One region of the Bacillus altaicus genome, then DNA from elsewhere that is predicted to be linked to it. Evidence: riboswitches for the same ligand, from Rfam matches in the RefSeq annotation. Region 1 holds a riboswitch; the other holds the start of a gene.

Region 1 (3,216 bases):
GTTCGTATTATAAATGATTAAACAACAGATTAAACCTAAAAAGGCCAGGTATTCAATAAAGAGAGGTATATTGCGTGGCATATAATTTACCTAACTAAATATGGCAGTGGGTTCACTGCATTTGTTTTTTCCAAATTCCATTCCCCATTATGTAATTCAAAATGAAGATGTTGCCCGTATGAATGACCTGTGTTTCCCATATGACCTACTAATTGTCCAGTTTGTATTTGATCACCAGCTTGTACAGTGCGATCCTTCATATGAGCATAAACTGTTGTATATAATTTCCCATTTATTTGGTGGGCGATGAACACGACATTGCCGTAGCTAGCTGAATAATAAGATTTCACAACTTTACCTGCAGCAGCAGCTTGAATAGAGACATTTCCTTGTGCTGCTATATCTATACCATAATGCATTTGCTCCCAGCGCATATCAAAAGTGGAGCTGATTTTCCCTTGAGTAGGGAATTTGAAAACTGCTGGAATTGATGCAGGTTGAGCTGTTTTAGCTTGTGCTTGATTTTGATTTTGCACTACATAGTGTTTTGCTACATATCCGTATCCTGTGCCAAAACGAATTTTATACCAAGTACCTACCGTTTCTACTACTTGTACTTGTGTACCATTTTGTAATGATCCAAGTAGAGTGCTACTTGTACTAGCGTTGCTGCGTACATTTAATTTTGGTGTTGCAACAGTATAAGAAGGAGAACCTTGTACTGTGACACCTTTTACTAGAGGTGTGGATCCATTAGATACAAATGTTTTTTGGACGTAACCAATTTGCCCATTATGTAATATTTTGTACCAATCCCCTTGTTCACCTTGAATGGTAATGAATTGACCATTTGGTAATATATCTAGAATAGAAGACTGTGTATTAGGTTCAGAACGAACATTTAATGCGTTTGCATTTACGATATATTGAGACTTTGGATGAACATTTTTTTTGAATAGAATTGCATCTTTTTTCATATAGCCTGTTTTGTTGTTAACAGATACTTTATACCAATCTTGAACTGTTTCAAGAATAGTAACGGGGCTATTAAATCGAATGTTATCAATTATTGCACTGTCTGCATGGTTATTTTGATGTAGTGCCACGTTATCAATTTTTACATATCCAGTTTTTACTGTAGATGGTTGTTTAGCAGCCGCTGCTTGTATATCGGATTCTCCCATAGAAGGAAGTAAAGAAGCAATTGCGATAGTAGTTGCTGTTAAAGCTGTAGCTTTCATATTCATGTAATAAAGACCTCCTCTAGTTGTATAGTTGTAATTTTATTATAGTATAAAGATATAATATATTGGTCGTATTCACATAAATGTAATATGAAATCAATAAAAATAATGCTAGAAGAGAGATTCGTATATAAATATTGTATATATCATTTGTGGGGTCGCATTTATATTTGTTTAACACGTTAAAATTTAATTCATAATTGAGAAAATTAAAACAGTTGATGATGTCTTATGGCGGTGTTATACTGACAGTGATAATTTTATAGTTTGCTAGGAGGGCTGGTGTTGCCAGCTGAGAGTAAGACCTTGAGTCTTTGATCCTTTTTATTACCTGATCTAGATTATGCTAGCGTAGGGAAGCAATTCGGACACTAACAATGAGTCCCCGTTTCTTTGCGTATAGAAACGGGGCTTTTTTATTTGAAAATTTCATATTAACACCACTAGGGGTGCTTTTCGTGCTGAGAGAGGAATAATCCTTAACCCTTACAACACCTGATCTAGATAATACTAGCGAAGGGAAGTGGAACAACGAATAAATTATAATTTTATTTGCTGTAACCACTTCTTATATACAGAAGTGGTTTTTTTATTGAGATAAATAGACATATAGGAAGGGGAATTATTAATGAAATTTTGTGAAAGATTATTTGATACGGTGCAGCCTGTTTGGGAGAAAAGTCATAATCATCCGTTTGTAGTAGGTATGGGGGATGGTACGTTGGAAAAAGACAAATTCCAGTACTATATTATTCAAGATTATTTATATTTGTTAGATTATGCAAAGCTATATGCAATTGGGGTTGTAAAGGCAACGAATCCACAAGTTATGGCAAAATTTGCAGAGCAAATTGATGGGATTTTAAATGGTGAAATGACGATTCATAAACAGTATGCAAAAAGACTTGGTATTTCTGCACAAGAGATGGAATCTGCGAAACCATCTGCTAAAAATTTAGCCTATACAAATTACATGATGTCTGTATCTCAAAATGGCACACTTGCAGAATTAATATCAGCTTTACTTCCATGTATGTGGAGCTATTGGGAGATTGGAAAGCGTTTAAATGATATTCCTGGAGCAAGAGATCATGAGTTCTTTGGAGAGTGGATTCAAGGATATAGTTCTGAAGAATACGGTAACCTTTGTATTTGGTTAATAGATTTATTAAATGAAATGGCAGTTGGAAAGTCAGAGGAAGAGCTAGATCGATTAGAGGAGATTTTCTTATATTCCAGCCGATTTGAATATTTATTCTGGGATATGGCTTATCGTAAGGAGATGTGGGGTTTTGAGGAGCAAGAACATACTACAGTTTCATAATGTTTCCTTTCATTATGATGAGAAACCAATCATCGATGAATTAAATGCTTCTATACAAGATAAAGAGTTTGTAAGTATTATCGGACCGAGTGGATGCGGGAAAAGTACTTTATTTCGCCTTATTACAGGCTTAGAAGAGGCAAGTACTGGACAGATAGAGCTGACAGAAACAAAGAGTCATTCTGTAGGGTATATGCCCCAAAAAGATATGCTCTTGCCGTGGAGGACGATTATTGAGAATGCGGCCCTGCCGCTAGAGTGCCAAGGTGTGCAGAAGAAAGAAGCGCAAGTAAAAGCGAAAGAACTGTTACATAAATTTGGTTTACAAGGGTACGAGAAAAAATATCCGAAAGATTTATCTGGTGGTATGAGGCAACGCGTATCTTTTATCCGAACTTTATTAACAGGCGGGGAGATATTATTGTTAGATGAACCGTTTAGCGCATTGGACGCTTTAACGAAGGCATCTTTGCAAGAATGGTTGTTTGAACAATGGAAAGAGTGGAAAAAAACAATTTTATTTATCACTCATGATGTTGAAGAAGCCTTGTTTCTTTCTAATCGAATTTTGGTTGTAGAAAATCAACCGATAGCAACTTTAACTGAGCGAATTGTGCCGCTTGATCGTAACCGAACAAGAAAAGATTT
Region 2 (3,216 bases), 330 kb from region 1:
TAAATGGATATTTCTTCATTCCAAACTACGGGACAATCGTTGCTGCAATTAACTTTGACCGTACTGGTACAACAGGAATTGGTAAATATGTTTTAAATCATAGCTTTATGATTCCGGGCCTGATCGCAACCTTTACTTCTATTGGAATTGGAATGCTCTTAATTTCCATTATGTTTTAAAGAAAAAGCACAAACCTTTATTTAAAAAGGTTTGTGCTTTTTTAATCAAACGTTTGTTTAAACTTTTTGGGCAGTCTATTCCTCCATATAGCATTTAAAATATTACATGGGCTTTTTCTACAAACTTTTATTTACTTCTTCAGCTAATTTCCTCGTACTTTCATAAGCAGATTCCGCTAAACTAATTGCTGAAATAACTGAAACACCGTCCGCACCCGCTTCTATAACCGCAGCTGTATTTTCAATTGTAATCCCACCAATACCAACAATCGGCATTGTAATTCCTTGTTCTCTAAAATGAGCTAAACCTTTCGTTCCTTGCACAGCTTTCGTATCTTTTTTTGTACTCGTTGGGAAAATAGGGCCAACTCCTAAATAATCAGCCCCGTTTTCAATTGCAAAGCGTGCTTCTTCAATTGTATGGGCAGATACACCGATAATTTTATCTCCCATCTTTTCACGAACAGATGTAATTCCTTCATCATCTTGTCCAACATGCACGCCATCTGCATCTAACTCGAGGGCTAGTTCCACATCATCGTTTACGAGGAATGGTACACCGTACTCCTTGCAAAGCGCTTGTAGTTCTTTCGCAAAATCAATACGTTTCTCTCCCGTTAAAGCCCCTTCTCCCTTTTCACGAAGTTGAAAAATTGTTATACCACCTTCTAGTGCATCTCTCAATACTTGTAGAGGCTCCTTCGTACAATTGTTACTTCCCATAATAAAATATACTGGTAATAACCTAGACATTTCATCCATTGTAATGCGCGACATCTAGTTCCTCTCCTTACTGTATAACCTCAATCTTTCCATACTTCTCAATATCATCTGAAGTTGTATTCGCTAACTGATTTAAAAATTCAATTTGAAAGCTTCCTGGTCCATTCTCTACTGTTTTCGAAGCCGCTACTTCTGCTGCTACTCCATAGAATGTTAATGCGGCTACTGCTGCCTTTACATAATCCTTTTCTACCGCTACAAATGCTCCTATTACAGAAGTTAGTAAACAACCTGTTCCAGTAACTTTCGTTAAAATAGGATGGCCATTTCGAATAAGAATAGTTCGCTCTCCATCTGTAACAACATCTTCTTGTCCAGTAATTACCGCAACTGTATTTAATTCATCCGCTGCCTGTTTTGCAATATTTACAACATTACCGTTTCCAGTACCAGCATCTACACCTTTAATTTCCCATTTCTCATTAATAACGTTAGCTATTTCAGCTGCATTTCCGCGGATAACAGCTAAATCGATTTCAGCTGGAATATATCTCGCAACTTCTGTTCGATAAGAAGTTGCTCCTGCCCCAACTGGATCAAACAATACTGGTACATCATTCTTATTTGCTGATTTACCAGCAAGTAACATCGCTTCTACCTCTTCAGGACGAAGTGTACCCATATTTAAAACAAGGGCTCCCGCAATGCTAGCCATTTCTGCTACTTCTTCTTTTGCATACGCCATTACAGGTGATGCTCCTAATGCTAACAAACCGTTTGCTGTAAAATTTGTTACAACAACATTTGTAATATTATGCACGAGTGGATTAGACTCTCTCACCAAATCCACTACTTTACTAATTTCTTTCATATTCATCCTTTTCATCTCCTAACTATAGTGATGGGAGATACACAAAAAGGCACTTTGCGCGTACGCAAAGTGCCTGAACATGTGCTTTTACACTCTCCCTACGCTGGCATTATCCAACAGGTTCAAATGGTCAATGACGGACTAGTCATACTCTCAGTTTGCATCCACAAACTCCCATGTGTTTATTATTCATCTACTTCAAAGTCTACTCTTATTCTAGTAAAATAACAAGTTCTTTACTTTTATAGAATGATAGAAATCAGAACTCTCCTGGTTCAACCATTCTTCGCCTTTATATAAGTAAAACTCTCACACGTATATTTCACCACAAATAACTCAAACCGTCAGCAAGACTGAATAGAACAAAGATGTATGCTATATTTAACGTATGGAAATTTGAAAGGATGTTTTTAAATATGGCAAAAAGTATTGTAATTGCTGAAAAACCTTCTGTTGCACGTGATATCGCACGTGTACTGAAATGTGATAAAAAAGGGAACGGCTATCTTGAAGGTAGTAAATATATTGTTACTTGGGCTTTAGGTCATCTCGTTACATTAGCTGATCCAGAAAGCTATGATGTGAAATATAAACAGTGGAATTTAGAAGATTTACCAATGCTACCGGAGCGTTTAAAACTAACCGTTATTAAACAAACAGGGAAACAGTTTAACGCTGTAAAAAGTCAGCTTCTTAGAAAAGATGTAAATGAAATCATTATAGCTACTGACGCCGGTCGTGAGGGCGAGTTGGTCGCACGCTGGATTATCGATAAAGTTAAAATGCAGAAACCGATTAAACGTCTATGGATTTCATCTGTTACCGATAAAGCAATTAAAGATGGCTTCGCAAATTTAAAACCAGGAAAAGCATATGACAATCTATACGCTTCAGCTGTCGCACGTTCAGAGGCTGACTGGTATATCGGACTTAATGCGACTCGAGCATTAACTACTCGCTTTAATGCCCAACTAAATTGTGGTCGTGTACAAATGTATCCCGTCAATAGTTAGGGTGAAATTAATATTTCTAGTATTTACATGACTTGTATGATTTTCTCCCAAATTTATATGGTTATAAAGATAATTTAAAGTAGCAAAGACCTCCATTTGATTGTAAAACACCTCTCCTTATTTGATAAGAAAAAAAGGAAACCATTTTGAAAAAGATTAATCAAAACAGATTCCTACTTTGTGAAATATTATACATTCATTGTAAAAAAAACGATTAAAACTCACTTAAAATTCTCTAATCGAGAAGGAATAAAACAACGTAACTTTTTACAAACAGTATTACTTTCTTCAAAACAATACAACTTTATTTCAAATCTATACTAATGATTATTCAAATAAAAAATCCCCCGCATCTGCTTAATAATCCGAGGAATTTTTTTCAGTGATTCTCTATTTCTCCATACATTTCACGTAACTTTTACTGTAGCGT

What was found. A riboswitch is a leader RNA that binds a small molecule or an ion and turns the genes downstream of it on or off. The one in region 1 is predicted to bind thiamine pyrophosphate.
Region 2: another riboswitch for thiamine pyrophosphate. It lies ahead of thiM (hydroxyethylthiazole kinase); the one in region 1 lies ahead of tenA (thiaminase II).

Annotation. Positions count from the first base shown of each region.
Region 1 covers NZ_CM143394.1:4,661,385-4,664,600, reverse strand. The annotation lists gene ACE38F_RS24145 (hypothetical protein) at 1-81, opposite strand, end outside; gene ACE38F_RS24140 (SH3 domain-containing protein) at 87-1,247, opposite strand; TPP riboswitch at 1,507-1,619, shown strand; TPP riboswitch at 1,680-1,783, shown strand; gene tenA (thiaminase II) at 1,873-2,568, shown strand; gene ACE38F_RS24130 (ABC transporter ATP-binding protein) at 2,537-3,216, shown strand, end outside.
Region 2 covers NZ_CM143394.1:4,988,827-4,992,042, forward strand. The annotation lists gene ACE38F_RS25745 (anaerobic C4-dicarboxylate transporter family protein) at 1-179, shown strand, start outside; gene thiE (thiamine phosphate synthase) at 297-956, opposite strand; gene thiM (hydroxyethylthiazole kinase) at 970-1,779, opposite strand; TPP riboswitch at 1,852-1,961, opposite strand; partial or broken gene topB (DNA topoisomerase III) at 2,190-2,765, shown strand; gene ACE38F_RS25765 (restriction endonuclease) at 3,205-3,216, opposite strand, start outside.